3 regions of the Marinomonas rhizomae genome follow, and region 2 is predicted to be linked to each of the others. Evidence: predicted binding sites of a transcription regulator. Region 2 holds the regulator's gene; each other region holds the start of a gene.

Region 1 (10,578 bases), 740 kb from region 2:
CGATGGAAGCGAGTAAGGTGGATTTTCCTGAGCCACTTGCACCTCGGATCCAAACAAATTCACCATGGTTTACTTTAATATCAGTAACTTGGCTGCCCAAACCACTAGGAGCATGATAGCCGCGCCATTGTTTAAACAAGAGTTGCTCGATCTGTAGGATCGGCTTTTCGGACATTGGCTCAGCATCTTGGTGAAGCTGGTTAAGTCTGCGTAAGCCAACTTGCGACTGGCCTTGGGCGACGAAGGATTGCACCAAAGGCAAGACCAGTTCATTTACGGCTAACAAGGCTAAAGCAAAGCCGACAACCCAAGTGCCCTGCACGCCGTCTATTAAGGTCCAGCGTTGGGTTTCTGGGGTAAAGACACTGAGTAAATAGAAGCTGCTGGCGATGAGCAAGATGGTCACACCATAAGACAATAATCGCCCAAGGCTCACGGCTTGTTGAATACGGATTTCGGTTCTGCGTTGGCGTTCATCCAGTTGATCAAGGCGCTGTGCGTAGTCTTCCCAGTGGCCACGAATGGTTAAGGTAATCAGTGCCGAAAAAAAGCTAACAAAACGACTACGGCGATGTACGCCAAGTATTTGCCCAACATGTACGGCATGGCTGGCGAAGTGCCCACAAATATAAGGCACCACCAAGACATGTAACACTGCGGCAATCAATAACGGCCACAACAAAGCAGGCAAAATGAAATAGGCAAAAATCGCCACGCCAACATAAGCCAATACAGCGTACACCCAAGGTAAAAACACCACCAATGGCCAGCGAATAATTTGATCCAAGTCGCTAACTAGGCGCTGTAGCAAGTCGCCTCGGCTTTGTTGATGAAGGTTCGCAGCATCTTTGGCAACGCGCTGATCCCACACCCAAAGGCGCAAAGTGCGCAGTAACCCCAACAGGTGATTATGCGCTGTGACTTGTTCGCCATAGCGGCCTGCGGTTCTTAGGATCGCAAGCCCTCGAACAATGGCGCCGGGTGTTAAGTAGTTAAAGACCAATGCACCGCCCAACGCCGTTGCCAAGCCTGCCGCGGAGATGAACCAACCAGAAAGCCCCAACAAGCCAACGCCCGCTAAAGTCGCAGCCACGCCAGTCAACATTGGAATAACAAAGCCCCAAGGGTTAGCTAATAAAAGTTGTTTAAGCGAGAGCTTGGCGGTTTTCTTTGCGTGACTGCTCATACAAACCTCCTTTTGTTAGTGCCCAATGTTTGTCAGCCCATGCAATCGGATGTGTATCATGGCTGACGATCAATAAGGTTTTACCTTGGGATGCGGTTTTAAGTGTGTCGAGTACCGCTTGTGCTGTGTCATTATCCAAGCCAGAGCAAGGCTCGTCGAGTAACCATAAATCGGCTTTTGATAATAAGGCTCTGGCAATAGAAAGACGCTGCATTTGCCCGCCAGAAAGCCCTGCTCCTAATTCGGTTAGTTTGGTATCTAACCCATCGGGAAGCAGCTGTATAAATTCGTCGCACTGGCTTTTTATGAGCGCTGTTTGTATCTCTTCTTCATTTGGTAGCTCTGCGCCCTCTTTGCCACCCAGCCCTAAGAGTAAATTACGACGAATGCTGCCGTTTACCCATTCTGGTGTTTGTGGCAACCAAACCAGTTTGGCTCGCCAAGAGGCCAAATTTAATTCTGAGAATGGCTGACCATTGATCAAGCACTGCCCATCAAAGCCTTCTTCAAAACCTAGTAACAAATGCAATAGACTGGATTTACCCACACCCGATTCACCACTCAGCCAAACTCGTTCGCCCTGGGCAATATTGGCCGTAATTGGCGCGAGACGATAACGCCCCTCTTCCTGCCAGCTCAAGTCTTTGAATTGAATGGATTTCAACGTATTTAAAACAGCTAATCCAGTGTTCTCTTGGTGTGAAGTGGATGCATGCACTGGTGTTTGTAAAATATCTAACAAATCCGTCGCGGCGGCTTCGGCTTTTTGTTTGGCGTGGTAATCGTTGCCAAGCTGTCGAAGCGGTAAATAAAATTCTGGCGCAAGCAGTAAAAGAAACATAGCTTGCGTCAAGGTAACGGGGGAGCTGCCCACTTGCCATGGTAAGACTTCTAATAAGCCTAGCCCCAAGTATAAGGCAATCATGGCAATGGATAATGAGGCGAAAAGTTCTAACGTAGCCGTTGATAAAAACGCTAATACCAAAACCCCCATGGTTGTCTTTTGGTATGAAGTAGCACTGTCGGACAAACGCTCGCGTGCTTCGCCAGTTCTGTTAAGGCGTTTGAGTTCTGATAAGCCTTGGCTTAAGTCCATGAACTGATTGGATAACATGGCCAAGACATTGAATTGACGACGGTTGGCTTGCGCGGCTTTATGACCCACAAAGATCATGAAGATAATGACCAAAGGCGCGGTCATCATGAAAACAAAGAAGGCGATCCAAGAAATAGAAACGACTGACAGTAGGATCACGCAAGGGATTAGGGTCACCATAAACACTTGTGGTTTATAGCGACTAAAAAAATCGTCTAACGCATCTACTTGTTCATAAACACGAGTAGAAAGCGCCGCATCTTCTTCTATTCTTAGGCGCGCTGGCCCAAGATTTGTCAGATGCGACACCAATTTACGTCGCAAGCCGTAACGAATATCGCGGCTTGCGCTGGTGCAAATACGTTCTCGGCCAAAGTTCGCCAAGGCACGTAGTAATAGAGCAAATAACCCCAAGACTAAAAGAGACAAGGAAAAAGACTGGTGTAGCGCCATGTCTGAAAACACATTCGCTAACGCCCAAGCTTGCAACACCAAAGACACTGCAAACAACACACCAAAGCCTTGAGCAATTCGATACTTTGATGATTGCTGACTGGCTAGTTCATCTAGAAATACACCTTCAGATGTTTTCACTCGGCCAGCTCGACGCGCCTTTTTTGTTTCCTTGTGCTGTTTCATTGAGTTTACTTCTGCTCCTCTTCACCTTCGTAGCCGCTAAATTCTAACCATACGGCATTAACAATACCGAACGAACAGGCTAACAATACGCCTAGAACCCAAGCAAAATACCACATAACTTATTCCTCTTATTGCTAGAAGACAGAGCCCAAAGCGCTCTATCTTCTATATCAATGACTAGTAAAGTGAATGATTGTTTTCTTCGATGTGTTTCTTAGTCAGACGACCATACATCACAAAGTAGTTCCATAACGTGTAAGCCAGAACAATCGGTACGAAGATACAAGCCACCACAAACATAATCATCATGGTGTTTTCACTAGACGTCGCATCCCACATAGTCAAACTCATGTTTGGAAAACTTGAAGACGGCATCAAGAATGGGAACATTGACCCACCAGCTGTCACGATAATGCCAGCAATGCCCAGTGATGAACTCAAGAAAGACAAAGCGCCTTTTCTCATCACGGCAGTCAGTGCTGCGAACAACATACCTGCAATACCGATAAGCGGAGCCAACATAAGTGCAGGCACTTTGTCATAGTTAGCCAACCAAGCGCCAGCTTGAACTTCTGCTGTTTTCATCAAAGGTGTTACAACTGCATTGCCATCAACAGCGCTGGTCAAAACATAACCATCAATACCGTAAGCCAACCACACACCCGCTAAGATGAACAACACAGCGGCCAAGGCACCTGTGACTGCAGTGATACGACTGGCTTTTTCAAGTAGCGCATCATCTGTCTTCATTTGTAACCAAGCACCGCCTTGCGTCATTAGCATTAGCAAGCTGACCAAACCACAAAGAATCGCAAATGGGTTTAGCAGAGCAAAGAAAGAACCGGTGTAAGTGGCACGCATATATTGATCAAATTCGAACGGCACGCCTTGCAATAAGTTACCAAACGCTACACCGAAAATAATTGGCGGAACAGCTGAACCAAAAGTGATTCCCCAGTCCCAGCTTGTACGCCATTTGGTATTTTCTAGTTTTGAACGGTAGTCAAAGCCAATTGGGCGAAAGAATAGCGCGGCCAAAACCAACAACATTGCAAAGTAGAAACCAGAGAAGGCTGTCGCATACACCACAGGCCAAGCGGCAAATAACGCACCGCCAGCTGTAATAAACCAAACTTGGTTGCCGTCCCAGTGAGGGGCAATCGAGTTGATCATGATACGGCGTTCAGAATCCGTACCACCGATCACTTTAAGCAGACTGCCTACGCCCATATCAAAGCCATCAGTCACAGCGAAACCAATCAGTAAGACACCGATCAATACCCACCAAATCACTTTTAATAATTCGTAATCCATCTTATACCTCCTGCTTTAGCTGAGCCGTTTCTTGTTCAAGTGCGTAACGCCCAGTATGCAAACTAGAAGGGCCTTGTTTCGCAAAGCGAATCATCAAGTACATCTCAGCAATTAGGAACGCTGTGTAAAGAAGTCCGAAGCCTGCAAGGCTGATCCAGATCTCTGTTGCTGTTAGGCTAGAGACCGCAACATGAACCGGTAATATTTCACCAATAGCCCAAGGCTGACGACCGTATTCCGCAACAAACCAACCTGCTTCATTGGCAATCCAAGGAAGTGGCAAACAAATTACGATAAATTTCAGGAACAAAGGACTTTGACCAATGCGACGACGCGCGTTTTGGTAAAAAGCCGCAGCGAAGACAAACAGCATTAGGAAACCACAGCCGACCATGATGCGGAAGGCAAAGAACAATGGCGCAACTTGCGGAATAGAGTATTCAACCGCTTGATCGATCTCTTCAGATGTCACTTTGTTCATGTCTTCGTTGAATGCTGTTACCAATAAACCGTAACCAAGATCGTCTTTTACTTTCTCGAAGTTTTCTTTTACTAGCGGATCCGTTGAACCGCTGCGTAACTTCTCAAGCAACTGGTTGGCATAAATACCATTGATAATACGTTGGCGGTTATGCTCTTTCAGCTCTTTGATGCCCGTTACTTCTTTATCTAGAGAGCGTGTTGCGATCAAGCCCATTAGCCCAGGAATTTTGATAGCAAATTCGGTTTCTTCAAGCTCTTGATTCGGGAAGCCGATTAAGGTGAAGTCTGCTGGTGCTTCTTGTGTTTCCCACTCCGCTTCAACCGCTGCTAATTTCACTTTTTGCACTTCGCCTAGCTCATAACCTGATTCGTCACCTAAAAGGATAACGCTCAAGATAGACGCTAAACCAAACGCAGACGCGATGGCAAAAGAGCGACGAGCAAACGCAAGGTCACGGCCTTTCAATAAGTAGTAGCTTGAAATAACCAGAACAAACATCGCCCCTGTTGTATAGCCAGCCGATACAGTGTGAACAAATTTCACCTGCGCCACTGGATTTAATATCAAAGCACCAAAGTCGACGAGTTCCATACGCATGGTTTCGTAGTTGAACTCTGACCCTACTGGGTTTTGCATCCAGCCATTGGCGATCAAGATCCACAAAGCCGACAAGTTAGAACCTAGCGCTACGCCCCAAGTCACCATTAAATGTTTCACTTTACTGAGGCGATCCCAGCCAAAGAAAAATAAACCAACCAATGTCGACTCAAGGAAGAAAGCCATCAAGCCTTCAATGGCCAAAGGGGCACCAAAAATATCGCCAACGTAATGAGAGTAGTAAGACCAGTTAGTCCCGAACTGGAACTCCATTGTCAAACCCGTTGTTACACCTAGCGCAAAGTTAATACCAAAAAGTTTACCCCAAAACTTCACCATGTCTTTGTAGACTTGCTTACCGGTAATTACATAGACAGACTCCATGATTGCCAATAAGAAAGCCATCCCTAGTGTTAAAGGGACAAACAAATAGTGGTACAGAGCAGTGAAAGCAAACTGAAATCGCGATAAATCCACTACAGCTTCGTTAATCATATAGCTTCAACCCATTCATTTGATTGAGAAAAAAAGACGATCGTAGACACTTATTTGATTGAGTGTTCTTGTTATCCAACGCCCACCGAAGCCTCAAAACATTTCAAGGCTTACTATAAGGCCAGATTATGAGTGCTGTTTTGATTTGAAACATTGCGTTAGATCAAGATAAAGAGAGTGAAAGGAATAAGTAGTAAAAAAGATTGTTTGAAGAGGTGATGAAAGGGTTCTAAAACATGAAGATAAAAAACCAAACATGATCATGGAGGCTGTGACGCATTTCGTTCAGCCACCATGATTGCTATCTCTTGGGCTATTTTTTCAAGACTGTTTCTAAGTATCGCTTAGCGTCCTCTTGTCCCATGTATTTTGCCAAAATAGACAAAGGCACCTCTTTTAAATTCACCACGATCAAGCCGTCCAGTGAGTTGTGAAACGCTGGGTCGACATTAAAGCACACTAGCTTACCGTTCATTTTTAAGTACTGACGAATCAATACGGGCAAACCTTTTCCTTGTTCCATTCGCGATAAGACTTTAGAAAGCAATGTGACACTCGCCAAGGAAGACAACAAATTAGGCTGCCAAAATACCGACCCGCTGTTGCGCAGTGGCGTCGATGGCATCACCAAGCTGGCTTTTTCTTTATCGTAATAATGAATCGACAAGGTTGCGGCGATCAATTGACGCGCCGTATGGCTGTATTCATTACTGATGCTGACAGGGCCAAATAAATGCGTATATTTTGGATTTCGAGAAGCAAAGGTAGCAATCCCCTTCCATAGCAAGAGCAGCGAATTTAAATTCTTTTGATACTTGGCTGCGACAACCGAACGCCCCATCTCAATGCTGTGATCTAGGCTATCGATAAACGCTTGGTCATAGTTAAACAAGCTGCGTGAGTACAACCCTTTTAAGCCATGCGCTTCAATAAGCTTATCCACTAACCCCATTCGATAAGCCCCGACGACTTCTTTATTGCCATGATGCCAAACAAACAATTGATGATAATAAAGGTCGTATTCATCCACGTCACAGGCCAAACCACTACCCTCGCCCACCGCGCGGAAGTTTTCTTCACGGATACGGCCAATGTCTTGCATCAGCAAGGGGATCGATTGCGTTGGTGCGCAATAAACACGGAACTCGCCTTGTTGTAACAACAGCATCTCGTCTGGCAGACTGGCAATTTCTTCGTCTAGGAGACTTAGATCAATCGGCGCGATAATAGGTAAATCGGCACTATCATGTTGAACAACCAATTCATGAGCATGTTGAGGGCTCATTAAATAGGTATTCAAACGTAAGTAGCGGACAAGATCTTGATTGCTTTCAAACTGGCTCACTTCCGCAAACGGTATGGCACTGCCGATAGAAATCTCAATGACTGAGGATTCTTTATTAAGTAGCTCTCGGCCCAACATAGCGGTTCGTAGCAAAGGATGGATACGACCGGCTTGATAAAACAACTCGCTATTTTTGCCATTAATAAAAATCGGCACCGTCGTCGCTTCGCTGCGCTTTAAGAAATTAGCGACCGACTGACTCCATTCAATGTCGGCTAATGCTCGTTTTTCTATCGACTTTTCTGCTGACTGATCATTAGATTTTTTCGGATAAGTGGACACTTCCCCTGCAGGAAAAACAATCAACACACCGCCCTCAGCCAAATGGCGATGAGCATCTCGAATCGCCTTGCCATTGGTACGTTGCGCCAATTTACCGCCAAAAACATCCACGCCAATAAATAAGTCACTGATTTCTGGCAAACGCTTAAGTAACTCATTGGCCAGTACTTTTACATCACTGCGAACGCGTCCAACTAGGTCCGCCAAGACCACACCTTCAATCGCGCCAAGAGGATGGTTGGCAACAATGACCACAGGCCCATTTTGGGGAATATCCTCAGCAGCACCTTTGGCAATGGAATAATCAATGTTCAACGCTTCAAGGGTATAACGCATAAATTCAAAGCTGGTCTGGCTGCTGGGCCTTTGTTGATACAAGCGATCTAATTTAGCGAGTCCTGTCGCCCATTCAAGAACGGATTCTCCAACGCCAAATGGCGTGATTCTTTTTAAACGAAAAGGACTGGCTAACATAATCAGACTCCGCTATTGATAATTTTGTTTAGGATGCCTTGTGGATTTTTAAGATCCCGAAGCGATAAAAACACCGCACATAACCAAACCAAACACGCCATGATAAATAGCAAACCACCGTCATTGCCGACGACTTCACCGACTGCGTTAAACTCAGGCATCACCACGCCAAGCGGAGTAAATAGGTGAAAAATAATCGCACCAGTCATTATCCCCAGCGCCATCAAAGCCCCCAAGCCATGCCAACGAGTAAAGAGTAAAACAGCAGCAATCAGTTCGGCCACACCAATAATGTAACCACCGTAATGACCGAAGAATTCCAAACCAGACCAAGCCCCCAACACGCCAAAGATATGGTCGGTTTCGTAGGAACCAGTGAATTTAAAAAACAGCGACTGCACAAACACAAAGGCGATAAACACCGTTGGTACATATTTCACAATTTGCTTATTCATTTTATTGACCTTATTTATAAGTATTATTTTTTACCGATCAGGCTTGGCCAATTGGCATCCGCTTGTTTGATGTGCAACGCAGGATCTTGATCCCACTTGCGTTTAATGTTGTCGTCATAATTCAGATACAGCTTGCCATCGACCACGGCCCAATCTTTTGGATCAGAAGAGGCGAAGTCGTTCTTGGCAGACACAGCCCAAGCGCAATAGCCACCATATTGCGGAGCGTATTTTTCAGGTTCAGCTTTGAACATATCCAGATGCTGTTGCGAGGCAAAATACCAATCAGCGCCTTTATATTCAGTGACGAACTTGGCACTGCCTTCGGCCGGTTTTTGGTCCGTAAAGTAAGCAACCGTGTCATAGCCGCTAAGTGCTTTATTACTAAAATAGCCGGTGTAAATTTCATCTTGCGCAAACGCCAGACTGCTCATAAACAAGGCTAAAAACATCATTAAACGTGTCATAACAACTCCTAAATTTTGATTAATAAGAACCACTAACGAGGGAAACCTTTTCGTGAAAACACGTGTCTTGAGAACGATTGCTTTGAAAACCATTGTCTTGAAAACAATAGCTCTGAGACGCCAACGCTTGTGGCGTTAAATTCGAGCAAGGCGATCCGGCTACATAGCTCATTTGAAAATTGTCTTTTGTGACCTGAATCCGAGTAAAACTCACGGTTTGAGCGTCTTCTCTGTGCATACAAACCGAAAAATGAGACTGTTCTGGATGGTGCTGAGAATGAAACAACAGCAAATCGTCAGCGCTTGCGACGGTGAGTTCCTCATAGATGGATTGTCGATAGGTCGTAACTGTTTCTAGTTCCACTGCAGACGAAAAATGCGGTGATATGGCGTAATCAATAGCGACGCGTTCACCATCCCATTGGAATTCCCGCACCTTTTCACAGCCAAATTCAAAGGCTAATAAAGTAAAAGGTGCAAACTGCTGAAGATCCAACAGGGCAAACTGCAGCTCAACTTGACTGATACTTGTCGTACTGGATAAATGCTTTAATAATTGCCCACGACTAACCAGCTCACCGGCGGGATTTTTGCCTTGATAATTATTCAGCAAACAAAGCGACAACCCTTGCTCATTTAAACTAATCCAACTGCCTTTGCCGACAGGGTCCACTGGCATCAACACCTGAACACCCTGCTGTAAAAAGAACTGAGGTGGCAACGCTGGCGCACGTGCTTTTTGTTCGTCACGATTGAAAAACAATTGATAACCTGACTCATCAATCCACCAAGAAACCGAGCACATTATGATTGCCCTCGTAAAAACGTTGCGGTGGCGGGTGCAATGCCAAAATCTTCATCAATGCTTTTATTCATTAAACTGGCGGCCACCTTCACCATGGCAAAATGATGATTCGCATGCAGCGCCGCAAAGGTAATTTCACGCTCTAAGGTCGACGACATAAGGCAAGCTTGCGTATGCGAAACAGAGACTTCGGTCAAAACATTCACGTTTTTCTTAAGCTCTTTTTCCGATAAGCCAGTAAGCCAGTTTGTCAGCTCGTCGATTTCAACTAAGGCAACAGAGCGCGATGTTTCCACCCTATGACCACGACGACGTTGGTTATAATCAATCACTATTCCCGCTTGATAAACGGCATTAAAGACATCTAACCAATGACGAAAATGCTCACCAATAGAACTGTTCACCACAGGCTTCATCGACGCTTGATAAGCGTCATCGTCGAGCATCTGTAAGCAACGAGACGCCTGAGCAAACACCTCAAGACAACCTTGCACCGTTGGCACATAGGTCGCTGCGGGGAAGTCACTGACTTGTTTTTTTTTCAATACCGATTGCATAGGTTTTCCTTACAAGAACGTCTCTTAATTTAATCAGTAGCCGGATAGTGCTGAATAAGTGCTTTTTCTTCTCGCCAGGCTTTTAACAAAGCTCGAATCGTCGGCGATTTAAAACCACGCTTTTTCTGCAAGGCGCCTATCTCGAACAAAATTCGATACTGCTTTAGCAAGGTGCTGAAAATTTCGGATAACCTGGTATTGCGGTCCCAAATATGTGTGGCTTCACTGCTGGCACCATTCATTTCTAAAATAGAAAAGTTTTCACCTGCCATAAAAGACTCAATATCAGCAAACTTGATGTCTAAACGGCCGTAGTAGTAGCCATCCACATCTTTTAAGATCTCATCCAATTTGCGCGTTAATGCTTGCGTGATGTATTGAT
Region 2 (10,578 bases):
GCCAGTGAAAAAGCACGTAGTTTTGATCAGAAGGTTCGTAAAGAAGTAGCCGATCATTATGGCAAATATCATCATGCGAATTTAGATAATGATGTTCAGTTAGATTATTTAGAATCTAAGTTTGAAGAGTTTGAGCACTATGTGACTTATCAAATCGATGTTTTGAGTGAAACGGAATTGGCGAAATACGCTAAACGTGCTGAATTAGCTCGAAAAGAAGCCGAGGAAACGTTCCGTTCGGATTATGTTTCTAAATTGAAGGACTCTCTTGATCAAGTCGCACACATTATTCGTGAACTTAACCACAGCTTGAAACGCCGTCCATTTAACCAAGAAATCTATCAGTTCCGCTATTACCCAAATGGTGATATGAAAGATATATTAGATCTTGTTGAGCGTTTCAGTGCTCAGGACCAAGCTAACGTAGGTGGTCTATTTGATCCGCATTTAAGCGATGATCCTGATCACATTCGTGCAATTGCATCGATTCAAGAGCTAATTTCTGATGATGAAAAGCAGCAGGATCTGGCAGATTATCGTAAGTTTTATAACTTTGAAGTTGATATCTTAGATGCTGAAGGGAATAAGAAGACGACCCTCAGTCAACGTATTCAGACTGGTTCAGGTGGTGAGCACCAGATTCCGTTCTATTTGGCCATTGCTGCAGCCTTGTCTACAACTTATCGCTTACATGAAACCATGGAAGGCGAGATCGTTGGTGGCTTCTCATTGGCAATGTTCGATGAGGCTTTCAACAAAATAGACATGGTAAAAACGTCAACTTGTATGGGCTTTATGAAAGACATTGGTCTGCAAGTTATTGCGGCAGCGCCAGATGATAAACGTGCCGTTATGGCCGCGAATATGGATACGGTTATCAGTGTATGGCGAGAAGGTGGTGCGGTGTCTATCGACGTGGCTTATCCGAAAGAAAAAGGTCAGGTACTACTGAATGGTCAATCTGATAGCCTAGCAACTCCAGCGTAACTGAGAATAATATGATCGTACAAAATCAAATAGATCAACGCATAAATGAAGAATTGGATGTGCATCATATGACTCTCGAAAATGAGAGTTATATGCATAATGTACCGAAAGGAAGTGAGTCGCATTTTAAACTCGTTCTAGTGAGTGATGCGTTCGAAGGTAAGATGTTGGTCCAGCGTCATCAGCTTGTTTACGGCGTTTTGCAAGATGAGATGACAAAGATACATGCTCTTGCTATGCATCTATACTCAATAAAAGAATGGAGTGAGCGCAACGCGCTTGCCCCTTCATCGCCAAAATGCCATGGAGGCGAGTAGGGGCAACAACCCTAACTCGATTAGCATATGAGTATTTCTATCACCGTTAATGATCCAAAAGATACCGCTACAATCACTATTGTTGGTAGCTTTGACTTCTCTTTGTTTAATGAGTTTCGAGCTGCTTATTCAGATCTCACTAAGTGTTATAAAACGTATGTGGTTGATATGAGCATGGTTGAGTATTTAGATAGTGCCGCTCTTGGTATGCTATTAAGTATGCGCAATGGTGTTGATGAGGGCAGTAATATTCAATTAACTGGTGCCAATGCTTTTATTAAAAATATCCTCATGATCTCGCGTTTTGATAAACGTTTTGATATCCGATAAAGGCTAAATAAATGAAGTTATTATGCGTAGACAGTGAACCCGTTTATCGCGAAATTATTTCTTTATGCGCTGAAAAAGAAGGCGTAACCGTCAACAGTGTGGCTACCTTTGATGAGGCCATTCTTGCTTTCGAAAACGACACTCCAGACATTGTCACGCTTGATGTTATTGTTAAGGGTGGCAGTGGTTATGATTTGGTTCAAAAACTCAAAACTTTATCGGGTAGCCGTTTTGTTCCAATGATTTTTCTCGCGTCCCATACCGCAGATTCAATTATGGATAAGTGCTTTAAGGCGGGTGCTGACGACTTCATTCCTAAGCCATTTAATGAGGTACTTTTCAATATCCGACTTAAAACGCATATGCGGCATGTCGAGTTAATGAAAGAAATGTATCGAAAAAATAAAGCACTAACCTACTATCAAACCATGATAGAGCGTGAGCATGAGATGGCTCATCATGTTCTTGATCACATTCAAACACGTAGTGAAAAGAACTCTGAACAAGTCGCAATCACTAGATTATCTGCTGCCAGTTTTAATGGCGATCTAGCCTTGGTAAAAACACGCTCTGACGGCGCACGTCTTGTATTTGTAGGGGATTTTACGGGTCATGGCTTGCCCGCTTCAATTGGTGCTTTGCCTGTTATGCAAACTTTTTTTGATGCTGCAGATGATGTTATCAGTGTGAATGAATTAGCTGCGCGTATTAATAAAATTCTTGTTAGCATTTTACCTGATTATATGTTTTGTGCGGGTTATCTAATCTTAATGACACAACGAGGTAACATCACTTATTGGGGCGGAGGTATGCCTAATGCTCTTATTAGACGGGTCAGTGGGGAGCTTGATTACTTACAATCTAGCCATATGCCGTTAGGTATCCTTTCGGTGAGGGAGTTTGAGGCCGATCTGCAGAGTAATCACTTAGCTAAGGGGGATACGTTAGTTATTGTGTCTGATGGGGTTTTGGAACTAAAGAACTGCCGTGATGAGATGCTTGGTGAAGATCAAGTTAAAACGCTCATCTCATGTGTATACGGCGAAGAAAATTTAATAGTTGCACAACAAAATATAGAAATAAAACTCGCTGATTATCAGGGAGAATCAGAGCAACTAGATGATATAACTCTTGTTGCCCTAAGAAGTTCTTGCTTGCCATCATGATATGCAAGCAAGGTATTCAGGCTTCAGGCTAAGATTTTTTACCGCTTTTTTTCTTGTTATTGCTCTTTGACTTCGTTTTAGGTTGAGCTTTTGGGAATGGGCGCTTTTCAGGCTCTGTGCGGAGCACCAAGAATAAATCAGTTACTACTTCTGGAATTTGCGCAATGCATGAAGCGGTTAGTTTTTCACTTTGGCGGATTTGCACAACTTCTTCATCATCAAACAAATCTGAAGCAACCATAATAGGCAGAAGCAGCTCAGCAACAACTTCTTCTTTTTCAGCCTCAAACCAGTGACTTTCTGTCATAAATACGCCTTCCATAAAACCGGTGGCCCATTCTTGCAGTTCACTGAGTTCTTCCGGTGATGAACCCATTTCAAGCTCACAAGGCACCATAAAGCCATCTTCGGATTCTAACTCTTTTTGAATATCAACAAAAAGACGAGATAGGTACTGAAGAATTTGCTTTTCTTGTTTTTCATTCTCGAATTGCGGTGTTTCTTCAAAAATAACGGGTAGCCATTTATCTTCCGCTGTCAAAGCAGGGCAAATAGATAGTGCGGTCAAGAAGCCATGAGCCATAACGAAGTTCTGGCATTCTTCATGAACTTGATCCGACTCCAAAAAATTTTCTAACGTCTCTAACTCAAGATCATCAAGAGGTTGGTGTGCCATGCAAATGTTTCCCTAATACAAATTAAGTGAGTGATTCTAGCTAAAAGAAGGCGAAAAATCGATGCAGAAAGTGCTGTGTTAAGGGATAATTCGCAAATGAATTTAAAGACGCTCACACTTTCACGTTTAGGCTACTCTGAATATCGCCCTTTGCAAGAGGAGGCGATCGATGCCTTATGCGCAGGACAGGACGTTTTACTTGCTGCACCTACTGGCGGCGGTAAGTCTTTGGCCTATCAAGCCGCTGGATTGATGCGAAATGGTGTTGCCGTCATTGTCAGTCCGTTGCTGTCTCTTATGTCCCAGCAGGTACAAGAGTTGAACAAAAAAGGCATTAGAGCCAAGTTCCTGAACTCTACTTTGAACCCTGGAGAACAAGATGACTTGGTTTGGGCTTTGCGACATCAGCATATTGACTTACTGTATTTATCTCCAGAAAAACTGGTTCAACCATCGGTTATAGGTTTTCTTCACAGCTTTGATATTTCACTATTCGCTATTGATGAAGCCCATTGCATTTCACAGTGGGGGAGTTTTTTTCGACCAGAGTACAGTCAACTTGGGCAACTAAAATCTTCATTTCCTGACGTTCCTATTATTGCTCTAACTGGCACCGTTGATCAAAAAACCATGACAACGATTCAAGGGTCATTGCAACTTAACAATTGCTTAGTATTGCGCAATAGCTTCGACCGCACCAATATTAAAATTCAAATTGCGCAAAAAAGAAAAGCCAAGCAACAAATTTTGTATTTTTTGCATCATGAGGTCCCCGGTGAAACTGGCATAATTTATTGTCGCTCACGAAAAAAAACCGAAGAGCTTGCCTTTTGGTTAAGCGATCTTGGCTTGCCAAGTTTGAGCTACCATGCCGCCATGTTAGAAGAGGACAAACAGAAGAATCATAAGATTTTTTCTGAGCAACTAGGCACGATTATGGTGGCGACCACCGCATATGGAATGGGGATTGATGTTGCCCATGTCAGGTTTGTGGTTCATTTAGATTTGCCTAGCAGTCCAGAGTCCTATTTTCAGGAAGTGGGACGTGCAGGGCGTGATGGAAAACCGGCTAAATCTCTTTTACTCTACGGCTTACAAGATATGCTGCAAGCGCAACAATTGGCAGCTCTGCAGCCTTTATCTGCAGAAAGCGAGCTACAGCATTTGAGCAGTTTATTTCGTATTTTAGAAGGACGAGGCTGTAGAAGGCAAAATTTGCTAGCGCATTTTGATGAAAGTATTCCAGCTTGCCAGCATTGTGATAGGTGTCTATCAAGCAAGTCTGAACAAAATATGACGACGGCTAGCCAAAAGCTTTTGTCTTTGATTTACCACACTAAAGGGCTACAACCTTTTTCACTGCTTATTCAAGTTTTGCTAGGTAAAAAAACCAAATCTGTTTCTGCTATTAGCGCTCAATCGCTGGCTTTATTTGGTAAAGGAAAAGAGCTGAGTGAAGTTCAGTGGAAATCGGTTATTAGGCATTTAATTGCTTATGATTACATTACACTTGGTCCTTCAAGTATTTTTACTGTACAAATCAACGAGAAATCACGAAGCGTACTGCAAGGGAAAAACCAAATTATTATCCCTAGTGAACACTATTACCCGACTCTTCAAGAAGAGCAGCTTGCAGTAGACAGTCTTAATTGGCATAAGGTTTTGGCTTGGAAGTACAGTCATGACAAAACAGATCTTAGTGAAACTCAGCTTAGGTTAATTTGTTTACATAAACCAAAATCTGTCGCTTCGTTAAGCCGTCTAACTGGCTTATCAAAAGATAAAGTGGCAGATTTTGCTGATACACTCATTAAACTCATCCATGATGTTGATCCCGAAGAGGCTGACACTCTATGCCCTTAAGTTCGCAGCAGACAAACGTAAGTCATGAAGAAGATGTGTTGAGCCTCGTTATTCAAAAGGCAAATGAGTGTTTTGATAAAGCGGATGCTTTTTTTGGCAATAAATTTAAACGCTCAACGTGTAATTTGAAGCAAAGAGGTCGGGCAGCAGGTACCGCCCACTTGCAAAAAAATGAACTGCGTTTTAATCATTTTATGTACCATCAAAACCCTGTTGAGTTCTTAGATACTGTTGTCCCTCATGAAGTTGCACACATCATCGTTTTTCAGATCTATGGCAATACGGTAAAACCTCATGGCAAGGAGTGGAAAGCGGTTATGCTTAAAGTATATGGAATTTCACCTAGCAGAACCCATTCTTTTGAGGTGCCCCCTCAAAAGCAATCTTATGAATACCATTGCGCCTGTCAAAAACATCAATTTACTAAACAACGTCATACAAGAGCCCAAAGAGGCGTTGAGTACATCTGCAAAGGTTGTCGTTCCACATTACAATTTGTTAGCAAAAATAAGTAATATTCTTAAAAGTATCGCTAAAAAATGATTTTTTATGCACTTTTGCCTTATAACCTCCATTTTTGATGCGATAGATACATCCTTATAGTAATATAGACGCGTTTTGTTTACAGCGTGTATATGATGGATTTATCTAATCGACCTAAAGAAAAATTAGAGCTTAATAAGCTCCAAAAACGCCTTCGCAGATTAACGGGCCAAGCTATTGCTGATTTCAATATGATTGAGGATGGCGATAAAGTTATGGTGTGTTTATCAGGAGGTAAAGATTCTTATACTATGCTTGAGATTTTGCGAAATCTGCAGGCAAGTGCACCGATAAGCTTCAGTATTATTGCTGTGAATCTAGACCAAAAGCAACCTGGCTTTCCGGAGCATATTTTACCTGCATACCTAGAAGAGCTTGGTGTGGATTTTCACATTCTAGAACGAGATACTTACAGCATTGTAAAAGAAATCGTTCCTGAAGGGAAAACGACATGTGGGTTGTGTTCACGCCTACGCCGTGGTTCTTTATATGGTTTTGCTGAAGAAATTGGGGCCACCAAAATTGCCCTTGGTCACCACCGAGATGACATTTTGGAGACGTTATTTTTAAACATGTTTTTTGGTGGGAAACTAAAATCCATGCCGCCTAAATTGTTGAGTGACGACGGAAAGCACGTTGTTATTCGACCATTGGCTTACTGCAAAGAAGAAGATATTGAAGCGTTTGCGACAATGAAGGAATATCCAATCATTCCATGCAATCTTTGTGGTTCACAAGAAAATTTACAAAGACAAGTCGTGAAAGACATGTTGCAAAAGTGGGAGAAGGAGTTTCCTGGGAGAACAGAAACCATGTTCTCTGCTATGCAAAACATTGTTCCCTCACACTTAGCAGACACAAACTTATTTGACTTTAAAGGCTTAAAGCAGGAACCTGCGGCTTTTGACCGATTAAATATTATTTCACTATAGGATCGTATAAAGATGTATTTCACTCATAAAGCCTTGCTTCTTACTGCTGGAATTCTAGGGTCATCATTGGTTAGTGCATCAACAGCTACTGTTGCTTTAACAAATGAAACCGTAAAAGGTGATGCGAATTTTGATATGGGGACATATGGTGTAGATGCCGGCTTTTCTTATGATAAAGACGAGAGTATCTCTACAGGATATATTGGTTTGGGTATAGAAGATTCTGACCCTACTGGCCCTTTACAGGTTGGTCTTGGTGCTCGTATATATGGAATAGACACAGATTTAAAAAATGATAGCGATATTTCGGTTGCAATTGCATTAGGTGGTTGGTATCGCTATACAATACCAGAAGCAAATCGCTTAAGTATCTTTGGTTCCCTCTACTATGCTCCAGAATCTCTTTCTTTAACTAACTTAAATCATATGTATGTTTATGAAGTTCGTGCCGAATATATGACTATGAAAAATGCACGGGCATTCGTAAGCTATGGTAAAACAAGAATTGTATATGATAATGCGGCCGGTACACGGAAAGAGGCAAATAACGGATTTGCTGTCGGTGCAACTGTAGAATTTTAATCTATTTAATAAATAAAAAAAGGTGGCTTAAGCCACCTTTTTTATTTAACCGATAAAGATATCAGTCACCATCATACGCACATAAACTGAATACTGGTATATCACTGTCTCTCAACTTCTGGCTTCCACCTAGATCAGGTAAATCTATAATGGCTGCCACTTCTTTAATATTTGCACCTTGGCTCGTTAATAGCTTGATAGCGGCTAATAGAGTGCCGCCAGTAGCGATCAAGTCATCAAACAATAGCACTTCATCACCGGCTTTCACTGCGCCTTCTTGAATTTCTAGCTCAGCTTCACCATATTCTAGAGCGTATTTCTGCGAGATAGTCTTACCAGGAAGTTTGCCTTTTTTGCGTACTAAAATCAGTGGTTTTTGTAGCTCGTAAGCGAGCACGGCTGCGATCAAAAAGCCGCGAGCATCAATACAGGCTATATGAGTGATATCCGTTGCAATATAACGATGTACGTAAGCATCTACAACCATTCTCATGCCTTTAGGATCGCTAAAAATAGGGGTGATATCCCTAAAGCTAATGCCTTCTTTTGGCCAGTCTTCTATTGTTTGAATTAGTGATTTAACGTAAAAATCGTCGTAGAGCATTACAGTATAGCCTCATTTTATGATTCAAATGCGCGCGATTTTACCACAATCACTAGCAACCCCAACGATTTTTTGAATTTCTGGGAAATCAATTATCTCAATTTCCTTACCCTCAACATGTATAAGCTCATTTTTCTGGAAGCGAGTAATAACACGACTGACCGTTTCTACAGCAAGACCTAGGTAATTACCAATTTCACCACGAGACATAGATAGACGAAAAGAGCTTGCTGAGTACCCACGTTTTTTGAATCGGTTAGATAGATTTAATAAAAAAGAAGCTACTTTTTCATCTGCATTCTTTTTTCCTAACAAAACCATCATTTGTTGATCATCTGATATTTTACGACTCATCACTTTAAATAGTTGGTGCTTTAACGATGGGATCTGTGAGGACAACTCTTCAAGATGGCTAAATGGAATCTCGCATACCGTGGTTGTTTCTAATGCTTTTGCTGAGACAGGGTAAACATTGGAGTCAATACCACTCAGACCTACCAATTCACTAGGACAGTAAAAGCCAGTGATTTGCTCTTCTCCAACTGACGTAATGTTAAAGGTTTTTAGAGTTCCTGAGCGCACTGCGTAAACAGAATTAAACGCTTCACCTTGTCGAAACAAAAACTCCCCCTTCTTAAGGGGTTTTTTTCGTTCAATAATCTGGTCTAATCTATTGATATCCTCATCCGCCAACGCAATTGGCAGGCAAAGAGCGCTCAAGCTACAGTTTTGACATTGTGAGGTAAGCGTACTGTTGAACCGTGATTGTGTGTGTGTCATTGACATGTTTATCTCCCTGATCCCGACTTATATGACTTTTGAATATTTTATAGTGCCGTTAAGATATTTATCAAAAGCCATACAAATACAGCGAATTAATAATCTACCACGCTCTGTAACCTGAATAGTGGTCTGCATTCCACTAAGATTAATTTCTAGCATCCCATCTTCCAGTATAGGAGCAAGAGCTTCAACCTCATCAGAAAAATAGTCAAAGAAGTGAATATTATACTTTTTCTCAATGACGGCTGTGTTAAGTTCAAATTGTGAGATTAGCGTCATTATAACCTGATGTCGAATTCTATCATCAAGATTACTAATATACCCTTTAGCGATGGCTAATTGTCCCTTTTCAATACTTGCTCTATAAGCGGATAAATCGGTATGGTTTTGAATGTAAACTCCATTTAAATCGCTTATGGCAGAGACGCCAAATGCAACCAAATCTGTACCTGCATGAGTTGTATAGCCTTGAAAGTTACGCTGTAGCTTACCTTGCTTCTGCGCAATTGCTAAGCTGTCGGTCGGTTTGGCGAAATGATCCATGCCGATATAATCATATCCGGCTGAAATCAGGTACTCGATACTCATTTTTAGAAGGTCTAACTTCATGCTGGATATCGGCAAACTGTCATCTGAAATTCGTCGCTGGGCGCGGAATCGATCAGGTAAGTGGGCATAGTTAAAAAGAGAAATTCGCTCTGGAGACAGTTCAACCACATGAGCCAATGTCTCTTTAAAGCCTTCAATAGATTGATAAGGTAAGCCATAAATCAGATCGAAATTAATCGATTTGATGCCCAGATCGCGAGAATATTCGACAAGGTCGGACACCATTTCAATAGGCTGTACGCGGTGAATGGCTTCTTGAACTTTTGTATCAAAATCCTGAACACCAATACTGATCCGATTAATGCCTTTTTCAGTTAATAATTTTAGTTTAGATCGGCTAATTTCTCTTGGGTCAATTTCGATGCTGTAATCTTGTGTCCCGTCATTAATTAAATTAAAATTTTGCTGAATATTATCAAACAAGACATCAATTAACGCCTCAGTCAGAAAAGTCGGCGTGCCACCACCAAAATGTAACTGTGTTACTTCTTTTGTATGATCCAGCATGAGACTACGTAATCTCATCTCTTCACCTAGTAGTTCTACGTACTCTGCGCCTTTTTCGTACTGTTTGGTGACAATTTTATTGCATGCACAGTAGTAACAAAGGTGAGCGCAAAACGGAATATGAAAATACAGGCTAAGGGGAGCCTCAGAAGGCATTAACATCTTATCAATCAGTGCAATTTTACTGATGCCAGAGTCAAACTGAGGCGCTGTCGGATAAGAAGTATAGCGGGGCCCGGATAAATCGTACTTAGCGATAAGTGAAGAATCCCAAATCATGATGCGTTCCTATTAAAATTTCTAATAGGAGTTTACCCTTTAGTGACAGAGTATTAGCTGACACAGATCAATACTTAGCAAACTGCAGGAAAAACCTTGCATTGCTTTAGTGCCAATAGGCTTTTAGCAAGGTACTAACTAAGGTTCCAATCTGTTTTAATAGAATTTTTTGAAATTATAAATATGAAATCTTTTCCTTTTTATCTTGCTCACGGCGCTGGTGCGGGACATAACAATACTTTTTTAAAGCTACTTTGCGATGCTATATCAAAACAAAGGCAACAAACTGTTGTTCCTGTGACTTTTTCATACATGAAACAGCAAGAACTTACAGGGAAGAGGAGGCCGCCACCACGGTTTAATACTCTTATTCCAGAGTACGCTCGTTGTATCGAAAATG
Region 3 (10,578 bases), 770 kb from region 2:
GCGTTTTTTGAAAGCTTATTTTCTATATCAACAAGTAATTACTTATCGTTATCTAGAAAACCACGACCTTTTTGAGCGGCAATACGCATACGAAGCGCATTCAACTTGATAAAGCCTGCAGCATCTTTCTGATCGTAAGCACCAGCATCGTCTTCGAATGTTGCGATAGAGCTATCGAACAAGCTGTTTTCAGATTGACGACCAACAACCGTTACGTTGCCTTTGTACAATTTAAGACGAACCGTACCGTTAACATATTTCTGAGACGTGTCGATCATCGCTTGCATCATGCGACGCTCTTCAGACCACCAGAAACCGTTGTAAATAATTTTCGCGTAACGAGGCATCATTTCGTCTTTCAAGTGCATCGCTTCGCGGTCTAGCGTAATAGACTCAATCGCACGGTGCGCACGCATCATGATGGTGCCACCAGGTGTTTCATAACAACCACGTGCTTTCATACCAACAAAACGGTTTTCAACTATGTCTACACGGCCAATACCGTTCGCGCCACCAACCTTGTTTAATGTTTCCAAGATGGTTGCAGGAGACATAGCTTCACCATTGATAGAAACTGGGTCGCCTTTTTCGTAACCGATTTCGATGTAAGTTGCTTCATTTGGCGCATCTTCAGGAGATACAGACCAACGCCACATATCGTCTTCTGGCTCTGTCCATGGATCTTCCAACTGGTCACCTTCAAAAGAGATGTGCAGTAGGTTAGCGTCCATAGAGTAAGGTGATTTTTTCTTCTTAGTAGAAAAATCCACTGGGATATTGTGCTTTTCGCAGTACGCCATTAGGGTTTCGCGAGACGTTAGGTCCCACTCACGCCAAGGAGCAATCACTTTAACGCCAGGTTTCAACGCGTAAGCGCCAAGCTCAAAACGTACTTGGTCGTTACCTTTACCTGTTGCGCCGTGAGAAATGGCATCTGCGCCAGTTTCATTGGCAATCTCGATCAAGCGTTTAGCGATCAAAGGACGCGCAATGGACGTACCTAATAGGTATTCGCCTTCGTAAATAGTGTTAGCACGGAACATTGGGAAAACGAAGTCGCGAACAAACTCTTCGCGCAAATCTTCAATGTAGATTTCCTTAATACCCAACGCTTGAGCTTTAGCACGAGCTGGTTCAACTTCCTCACCCTGACCCAAATCAGCGGTAAAGGTAACCACTTCACAGTTATACTCTTCTTGAAGCCACTTCACGATTACGGAAGTATCCAGGCCGCCAGAATAGGCAAGCACTACCTTCTTCACGTCAGACATTATCTCTATTCTCCTCAACGAGCTCGCGCTCCCACGCCAATGCTTTAAAACCAGTACATGGCGGCGCAAATAATTTAAAAAAAGGGGCTGTAAGTGTAAGATCTCGATTCTTGCTTAGCAAGCAAAAAGCCCTGCTCTACTAAGATAATTCAGTAAAACAGGGCCCTTTTAGTAAATTATAGAGAATCAAATAATACATAAATCAACTAGCATCGGCTTTTTCCAAGCGAATCGTCACTCGTCGGTTACGTTCTCGTCCTTGGCTCGTATTATTCGTCATAGCAGGATAGCGCTCACCGTGATAACGAGAAATAATTTTCCCTGCGGGCACGCCTTTTTCCAATAAATACGAGGTAACTTTTTCTGCTCGTACTTTTGACAGTTCGCGGTTATCTCGGCGAGAGCCAATAATATCCGTATGACCATCGATATATATGTACTCGACACTTGGGTCAGACGACACGTATAAGGCAACCAGATCCAAACGCGCCTTAATTCGATCAGTAAGGTTCACGCCATTGGTTGGAAACAGAGCCGCCGTTCTGGCGATTTGATCGTAGTTCACCGGTAACAAACTAGCCAAACAGCGTCTAAACTCATTGTACGCTGGGGCAAAGTTAATATTCGACAAGCCGACTTCCACAGTCTCGCGATTGTTTTCCCAGGCCGTTCCTGCGACAACAGGATGACGCCCACGATCCAAACTTGTGAGCATTCGTTCCGCGACTTTGCCGCCCACTTCCACCGTTAACCCGTAACCCGGATAAGGCAGAATATCTAAGGTTTCTGGCCTTAATCCCGGCGACCAATCTGGTGCTTGGGAAATAATATACACCTGACCGGGACCAAGTTTTTCATTCTGCGGCTGCAAAATAAACTTCATTGGTTCGCCCGCTTCTTTTATAAAGTGGCCTTCGCCATAGTTCGGCACGGGGTGCGTTAAACTGCACGAAAAAATGTCGCCCGAAAGTAGCCACTCAGAATCCGAAATACCGGATTGATAGTGAGTTATGGCCTGGGCTTGCATAAATGGCATGGCAGCAGCCAATAAAAATGTTGTGCGAATTAGAAGTTGTTGGGGAATTCCCATTTAGACATCTCGTTCAAGCATTATCAAATGTGTTATGATCCGATCCTATTGTATACCGTTACTGTTGATCAAGCGGCAGAATTAAGGACCTTCTTTTGTCAAACCATGAAATCAAAGATAGATTCCGCGGCTTCCTACCTGTTGTTATCGACGTAGAAACCGCAGGCTTTAATCAAAAAACCGATGCTTTATTAGAAATGGCAGCCAGCATCCTTCGAATGGATGAAAATGGCGACTTATATATCCATGAAACATTAGAGTTTTTGATTAAGCCATTTGAAGGTGCAAACCTTGAAAAAGCAGCGCTGGACTTTACAGGCATAGACCCTTTTGCTCCCGATAGACAAGACATACCAGAAAGCGAAGCACTTGGCCAAATGTTTAGCAAAGTTCGAAAAGAACTAAAGTCTGTTGGCTGTAAACGTGCCATTCTTGTTGGCCACAATGCTGCATTTGACCACGGATTTTTAAACGCAGCTATTGAGCGAGTGGATATTAAGCGCAACCCATTTCACCCTTTCTCTAGCTTCGATACCGCAAGTCTAGCAGGTTTGGTATTTGGACAAACAGTATTAGCAAAAGCCTGTGAAGCGGCGTCTATTCCATTCAGTAACTCCGAAGCACATTCGGCAAAGTACGATACGGAAAAAACCGCAGAACTATTTTGTGAAATGGTGAATCGCTTAAAACGACTTGGTGGCTGGCCACTGGTTGAAAACGAAGCAGAAGATAGCATGGCCGCTATTTTTAATTCAGGAAAATAGCTCAATTGGAAAAACGCGTTTTTACGTTGATAACGCGTTTTTTTATTTACCCTTTAGAGAGTGCATTCATATGCAAGGAAAGCGAATCTTATATTTGATGCTGGGCTGGTTCTCTCTGATCACAGGCATCATTGGCATTTTCCTTCCCTTACTTCCCACAACACCGCTGGTGTTACTCGCTGCTTGGTGTTTCTCTCGTTCCTCTGTACGATTCCACACATGGTTGATTGAACATAAATTCTTTGGCCCTATTGTGCGTGATTGGCAATCTTCAGATGGCATCCCTCGCAAAGCAAGAAACCGTGCCATTATTTTTATGTGGGCCGGTATGGCCATTTCGATCTTTATTGTTTCTCGCTTTTGGGCAACGATAGGATTAATTACCATAGGCCTCTGCGTCAGCACTTATTTATTACGCATGCCGATTCGTTCTGAGGGCGTATCAACCGCAGACAGTACGAACATCAATGAGCCTGACAATGAATCGTCAGACACATTAAAAAAGCCAGAAGAAAAAGACGGAACCAACTAACCAATAGCCACTTATTTTTACATACACAGCAGAAAGGCACTTTATGATGACACGCCGACATTTTCGACTCTTTGTCTTTTACCCATTTGCAGCTCTGACTGGTGTAACGACGGCTACTTGGCTGGCTGCGCCATTTGTCGCTGAACACTATCTAACCACTTATTTTCAAGAACAAGGCGAAGATGTAACTGTTGGCAAGCTGTCTATTGATTTCTTCCCACCTAAAGTTGATTTGAAAAACATTGTTATTAATGACAAATCGCAAGACACCTTGACGCTTGAACGCGCTGTTTTCGAAGTTGAAATTTGGCCACTCTTGACTAAAACAGTTCATATCTCAGAAGCCAAAATTGAAGGTTTAAACTTAGTCGTCTCTCAAAAAGAGAAAGATTGGATTGTTGCCGGTATTAATACGTCCCAATTCATTACACCGGAAGACCAACAAGAACCTGAGCCAGAAGCTGAATCGGAAGAAAATACGAGCGCACCTTGGACCATCAAACTGCCTTCGTTTTCCTTTACAAACAGCCAAGTTGATTTATCTCGCCAGCCAGACCTAAACGTCCCAGCTGAATCCGATAAATTCGTCTTAACAAATTTGTCTATTGAAGACCTATCCGGCCAAGAACTCACTTGGCAAGGTGAAATAGCGCTATCCGCCCTCGTCAACGAAACAACACTGTCTTTAAATAGCCAATTTGACTACTCACCAGAACAAGCCAATGCTGACGTCGATATTAAAAACACACGATTGCTAATAGAAAGTTTTCGTCACTTCTTACCTTCTCCATATAACGAAGGCAAAGGCCAACTGGATCTCGCAGCAAATTTTCAATTTACTCAGCAGCAAGTTAATGGTGCACCTACTTTTGACATCAAAAACCTAACCCTAAACACGCAAATTGAAAACCTAGATTTACCGTTAGGAGAGCAAGACAAAGCCTCTACTAAATCTACAACACTGGCACTTTCAAAAGCCAATATAAACTTTGTTTCAGCCGATCAGCTAGCGGCGGCGGGAACGCTTAACTTACAATCTACACAATCATTCTTTGCGCAGGCCGATATAGCCGCACAATTTGATCAGCTAACTCTAAACACGCCGTTCGATGTAAAACGTGATAAACAGGGATTAGCAGCAAACGGCAATCTTGATTTACAGCTAGAGCAGCCTCTATTTACTCAAGCTGAACAAAAAGCACAGCTCGATACACTTACGCTTAAAACACCCTTCGATATCAAGCAGAATGAGCTTGGATTAGCCGCCAGCGGTGACCTTGACTTACAGTTAGGAAAATCCCTATTTGCACAAGCGGAACAACGCGTACAGTTCGATAATTTGACGTTGAACACACCTTTCGATGTCAAACAAGATAAGCAGTCGGGGCTGACCGCCAACGTGGCCTCTACAACACTGGACATGAATGCACTTTCTCTATCATCAGAAAGCCTTGCCGTGCAAAACAAGCAGCTACACATTGCATTAAACGATGTCGCTTTTACTATGGATAACAATGAATCTCTTACTGCTTCATTGCTCGCCGATATCCAAAGCAAAAACCTATCAGTACAGCAAGCTGGTAACACTGCAAACTACGAAGAATTCAATTTATCTAACACGCTTTCCCTACAAAAAAACAGCGATACGCTTTCGGCTAAAAACAGCAAACTGTCCATCGATATTAAAGAGTTGAAAGGGACACAAAGTGACGAAAAGCAATTTTCATTAGGTGTCGCAAAACTGACAGCGGACCAATTGAATGTAGAACAAGCGAATCAGCAGCCTCCTGCAATAAAGGGTACTAACCTAAACTTCACCAGTGAATCGCTGGACAGCATGTTGACGAATCAGAAGCGCATTGCTTCTTGGAAAAATGCCGACATTAGCGGTCTTTCATTCACTCAGCAAGATAAAGACTTTGATGCTTCATTAGAGCAATTAAGCATCAAGGATTTAACCGTTTCCGAACAGCTTGCAAAAGAAGGTAGCAAACAAACACTTCCACCACTGGCTCATGTTGGCAGCATTCAAGTAGAGCAATTGAGCGCAAATCAAGATGGCGCGAAAATCAAGCAGATTACGACAGACTCAGCCAAGGCCAGTCTCATTTTGGATACACAGAAACGTATAGAAAATCTCGTTTTTGTCGATGTAGAACAGCAAAAAGCACCTGAGCCAGTGCTCAAAAATCCAAACGTTCCAAGGGAAAAAGACGCCAACAATGCCATTAGCAGCACTCAGGACGGAGAACAGAATCCGGCATTTAAAGCACCTTACTACGTTGTTTTAGACGCTTACGATACTACGGGGAAATCCAGTATCTATATAAAAGACAATAGCATTTCACCAGCACTGCAACGTTCTTTAGACATAGATACATTGTCATTGCGTAACCTAAACACGCAGAAAAAAGATCAAGCCACCGTGTTGGCTTTAAAAGCACGCAATGGCAAATACGCTACGTTAACAAGCGATATCACCATTTGGCCTTTGGCAGACAAACTCACCTTAAAAAGCGACGTCGTTATTCGTGAAGCGGAATTGCCACCCTACTCCTCTTATATTGCCAGCGTTTTAGGCTACCAAATTGACTCAGGACAACTGGATCTAGACTTAAAGCTTAATGCAGATAATGGCGTGTTAAATGGCAACTCGCATATCGTATTAAGGGAGTTTGATCTGGGTGGACGCAAAGAAAGCAGTTCCGCTATCAAAGCGGGCGCTGTTCCACTTAACATCGCCGTCGGCATTCTTAAAGACAGAGACAACAACATTGATCTCGATATCCCCTTGTCTGGTGATATTGAAAAACCAGAATTTGGCTGGCAGGACTTCTTGCTTCTACCGGTCCGGAAAGCATTGTACAGCGCATCAAGCACCTACTTAATGCAGACGTTTATTCCTTATGCCAATGTCATTAGCATTGCGCAATTTGCCGGTGATCAACTACTCAAAATTCGCGTAGAGCCTTTGATATTTGACGCAGAAGACGACGAATTAAACGACTCGCAAGACGCCTTTTTAAAACAACTTGTCGCCCTAATGAAAGACAAAAAAGACAGTCAGCTAAAAGCCTGTGGTGTAGCAAGCTATCTCGATCTAGGGCTTGAGAAACCACCAGTATCGATTGATAGTGATACACGGGAAGCCGCCAGCAACCTAGCACAGAAGCGCGCCGATCACTTAAAAGACTATTTGGTAAAAGAAGGCATCTCGTCATCACGAGTTTTCCTTTGCACTCCTGAAGTGGACCTATCTAAAAGCAGTAAACCAAGAGTAGAATTAAACTTCTAAGACCTCTTATTAACCGCTTTTAAAGTACATCAGACTTACCCCAAAAGCCGTGATAGAAAACCACTCTATCACGGCTTTTTAATGTCAAAAATACGCAAAGAAACCTGCGAATCAGTGCAACCTAATCTAGACTTAAACACCCTCCATTGAAAAGCAAAATAAACAGACCATAACTATATTAGAGCGTTTGAAATCCCTATCTGGGACATTTGGTAAACAGCCGACATCCCTTTGTAGCAAAGCAATTGGTCGATGTTTTAAAGACTCACTAAAACATGATCAACATCAAGAGAAGGCTACCCTAACTAGGTTAGTCTTTAACAAAAGCTAGCAAGTATAGGAGGCAATTATGCCGATTGAAGACCACAATTTAATAAACGAATTTCCTGAATATAAAGATGACATCCACCAGCTAAAAATGGACGATGCGCACTTTAAAAGACTCTATGATGAATATAATCACTTAACAAAAGAAGTGGAAAAAATGGAGCAAGAACTTACCCCAGCTCCAACCATGGAAGAAGAAAAATTAAAGAAGCAACGTCTACAGCTGAAAGACACTATACAAGGCTACATTAAGGCATCGAAACTCGCTGCTGAAAAAGCGTAGCAGTGTTATGTATATACTTAATAGAAAGCAGTTTTAATCCCTACAAATGAAGCTTTTTGGGAGAGTGAACAGGAACTCAAAGTAGGAGACGAAAGGTTAAACTTATCCTCTCCTCTTTGATCCGCTTCCTTACCGGTAAAGAATGCTGCCACAACACTTGTGTTGAAGCCGACATCACTAGCCAACTTCCATTTTCTAATTCAACGCTGTGCTTAATTTGATGATTCACTTTTAAGCGAAATAAAAAGGGTCGACTCACGCCAAGACTCAACATAGCAACAACGGGAGCCGGACCTAATATTTTCTCGTCGTCCGCATGCCAGCCCATATATTCATCACCATCTTGATACCAGTTCAATAACACCGCATTGAAAGATTGACATGCATGTTGTTCAGCCTCTTTCTTAATAGGCAACAGCCAATCAGGCCAACCAAAACCATGATGATCTTTAGCGGAATAACGATAACAAACACCGTGATCCGCTATAAATGCGACTTGGCGTGGCACCAAAACATCACGTCCAAACATAGTCAGGCTTTCCCGCTCCCACAGCACATCCGATTTAAGCTGAGACATCAACGACGGCAAGCTTGAGCTAGAAAATGAGTATCGGTATGATGGCCGAGCTTCCATTTAATTATTCACCTTGGACTTCAATGCAAACCTCTTCCGTTTTCGAGCCAACCAAACGCAGCGCATTTTTAGACGTATATCGCGGATCTGCTGTTCTACTAATGATGATCTTTCACTTCTGCTGGGACCTACGGAATTTTGGGTTTATGGAGTTTTCCATTTATGACCCTTTTTGGGTGTATTTTCGCAGCGTTATTTTAACACTTTTTCTTACGGCCATCGGTTGGTCCACTTACCTCACGCTAACCAAAGCCAAACACCCTTCATTCTGGAAACGCGATACCAAACTGTTTATTTCCGCGGCTGCAATTTCACTCGCCACATATCTTGCCGCACCTAACCAATGGATATACTTTGGCATATTACACTTTATCTTTATAGCCTCTTTGATCACCAGACCATTTGCCAAATGGCCAATTAGTTCAGCGCTGGCTGGCGCAGTCATCACAATTATCTACCATTCCACAAATTGGCTACATTTCCCAAACGCATTTTCAGTCATTACTTCTTATGTAGAGCTGCCGCAAAGAACCTTAGATATTGTATTTCCATTTCCATGGATAGGCGTTGTTTTAATTGGTCCTCTTCTTGGCTACTTGAACTCGCACAAGTGTCCAACACCAAACGCGCTAATAATAGACATTCTGGCCTTTATGGGACGCTACGCTCTGCCTATATACCTTATCCATCAAGTCATTTTATTTATACTAGTGGCAGCGTTCAAAATGGTGCTCGATTTCATTTCTTGATCACTTTTCGTGCATTCAGTGAGGTGAGTTTTTTTCATCAAAAAATAGATAAAAATAGCCCTAACGGTATTGCCAATTGCTAACTTTACGCTTCTTCAGGCAAGTAAAGTAAGTAAGCACTTAGCTATTATTTAATTATCATTTTAGAGTTTTTTTCAAGCCTTGATTTTCACTTGAATGAGCACTATTGTTCACCACAGATTATTAACAAAACACTATATGTAGTATGTTAACCAAAACAAACACACTACATAGAGTAAACCACCTCTTTTTATATCGCACTAATGGGAAGTCAATGCATGAGTACTCTCACAGTTACTAAACGTAACGGGACGACGGAAAACATCAACCTAGACAAGATTCATAAAGTCATCGCATGGGCGGCTGAAGGTCTAGACAATGTTTCCGTTTCCCAAGTAGAGCTAAAAGCACGAATTCAGTTCTTTGAGGGCATTCGAACTACAGACATTCACGAAACTCTAATCAAGTCTGCTGCAGACTTGATTTCTGAACATACGCCTGATTACCAATATCTGGCTGCTCGCTTAGCTATCTTTCACTTACGTAAAAAAGCTTTTGGTGATTTTGAGCCTCCACACCTTTATGCGCATGTAAAAAACCTAGTTCAACAAAAGCGATATGACGCTCAATTGCTAGACAAGTATTCTGAAGAAGATTTCAATCAGCTGAATGAATTCATTGACCATTCTCGTGACATGAATTTCTCCTACGCGGCCGTCAAACAGCTTGAAGGTAAATATCTAGTACAAAACCGTGTAAGCGGCGATATTTACGAAAGCCCTCAGTTTATCTACATCCTAGTTGCTGCTTGCTTGTTTGCTGAGTACGACTCAAAAGATCGCTTGAATCTTATTCGCCGTTTCTACGATGCCGTTTCTAAATTTAAGATTTCATTACCAACACCTATCATGTCTGGCATCCGTACGCCGACACGCCAGTTTAGTAGCTGTGTCCTAATTGAGTGTGGTGATTCCTTAGACTCCATCAATGCAACATCCAGCGCTATCGTCAAATACGTCAGTCAACGTGCCGGTATTGGTGTAAATGCAGGGGCTATTCGTGCATTGGGTAGCGCTATTCGTGGTGGCGAAGCCTTCCATACTGGCTGCATCCCATTCTACAAACATTTCCAAACCGCCGTAAAAAGCTGTTCTCAAGGTGGTGTTCGTGGTGGTGCAGCGACTGTTTTCTATCCAATCTGGCACCTTGAAGTCGAAAGCCTACTAGTATTAAAAAACAACCGTGGTGTAGAAGAAAACCGCGTTCGCCACTTAGACTATGGCGTTCAGTTCAACCGTTTAATGTACCAACGTTTGATTAAAGGCGGTAACATAACGCTATTTAGCCCCTCTGACGTCCCAGGTCTATACGACGCCTTCTTTGCCGATCAAGAAGAATTCGATCGCCTATACACCATGTATGAGCAAGATCCTTCTATCCGCAAGCAAACCGTTAAAGCAACAGAGTTGTTTACTTTGTTTGCTTCTGAGCGTGCAAGCACTGGCCGTATATACCTACAGAACGTGGATCATTGTAATACTCACAGCCCATTCGATCCCAAAGTTGCACCAGTCAAACAAAGTAACTTGTGTTTGGAGATCGCGCTTCCAAC

What was found. Region 2 encodes FNR, which switches genes on or off when oxygen is low (the NO sensors DNR and NnrR bind a similar motif). Its sites were predicted from a motif close to TTGATNTANATCAA; they were not measured.
Region 1: a site for FNR is predicted at 5,965-5,978, ahead of KDW99_RS06575 (cytochrome ubiquinol oxidase subunit I). Genes of this name have one in related genera too.
Region 3: a site for FNR is predicted at 7,228-7,241, ahead of KDW99_RS13860 (YdcH family protein). Genes of this name have one in related genera too.

The regions. Positions count from the first base shown of each region.
Region 1 covers NZ_CP073343.1:1,409,487-1,420,064, reverse strand. Annotated here, with positions in the region: gene KDW99_RS06595 (amino acid ABC transporter ATP-binding/permease protein) at 1-1,186, opposite strand, end outside; gene cydD (thiol reductant ABC exporter subunit CydD) at 1,146-2,921, opposite strand; gene cydX (cytochrome bd-I oxidase subunit CydX) at 2,927-3,037, opposite strand; gene cydB (cytochrome d ubiquinol oxidase subunit II) at 3,099-4,235, opposite strand; gene KDW99_RS06575 (cytochrome ubiquinol oxidase subunit I) at 4,237-5,811, opposite strand; gene KDW99_RS06570 (lysophospholipid acyltransferase family protein) at 6,125-7,912, opposite strand; gene KDW99_RS06565 (hypothetical protein) at 7,915-8,367, opposite strand; gene KDW99_RS06560 (YHS domain-containing (seleno)protein) at 8,391-8,834, opposite strand; gene KDW99_RS06555 (NRDE family protein) at 8,854-9,639, opposite strand; gene KDW99_RS06550 (hypothetical protein) at 9,639-10,196, opposite strand; gene KDW99_RS06545 (D-alanine--D-alanine ligase) at 10,226-10,578, opposite strand, start outside.
Region 2 covers NZ_CP073343.1:2,149,291-2,159,868, forward strand. Annotated here, with positions in the region: gene KDW99_RS10190 (SbcC/MukB-like Walker B domain-containing protein) at 1-987, shown strand, start outside; gene KDW99_RS10195 (BolA family protein) at 999-1,304, shown strand; gene KDW99_RS10200 (STAS domain-containing protein) at 1,332-1,634, shown strand; gene KDW99_RS10205 (fused response regulator/phosphatase) at 1,646-2,800, shown strand; gene KDW99_RS10210 (UPF0149 family protein) at 2,829-3,476, opposite strand; gene KDW99_RS10215 (RecQ family ATP-dependent DNA helicase) at 3,573-5,339, shown strand; gene KDW99_RS10220 (SprT family zinc-dependent metalloprotease) at 5,330-5,854, shown strand; gene ttcA (tRNA 2-thiocytidine(32) synthetase TtcA) at 5,975-6,814, shown strand; gene KDW99_RS10230 (YfaZ family outer membrane protein) at 6,827-7,396, shown strand; gene KDW99_RS10235 (adenine phosphoribosyltransferase) at 7,458-8,000, opposite strand; gene fnr (fumarate/nitrate reduction transcriptional regulator Fnr) at 8,025-8,786, opposite strand; gene hemN (oxygen-independent coproporphyrinogen III oxidase) at 8,808-10,178, opposite strand; gene KDW99_RS10250 (alpha/beta family hydrolase) at 10,362-10,578, shown strand, end outside.
Region 3 covers NZ_CP073343.1:2,919,321-2,929,898, forward strand. Annotated here, with positions in the region: gene KDW99_RS13835 (argininosuccinate synthase) at 39-1,271, opposite strand; gene KDW99_RS13840 (flagellar protein MotY) at 1,474-2,361, opposite strand; gene rnt (ribonuclease T) at 2,457-3,125, shown strand; gene KDW99_RS13850 (YbaN family protein) at 3,196-3,657, shown strand; gene KDW99_RS13855 (DUF748 domain-containing protein) at 3,701-6,952, shown strand; gene KDW99_RS13860 (YdcH family protein) at 7,302-7,562, shown strand; gene KDW99_RS13865 (alpha-ketoglutarate-dependent dioxygenase AlkB family protein) at 7,639-8,196, opposite strand; gene KDW99_RS13870 (heparan-alpha-glucosaminide N-acetyltransferase) at 8,166-8,945, shown strand; gene nrdA (class 1a ribonucleoside-diphosphate reductase subunit alpha) at 9,245-10,578, shown strand, end outside.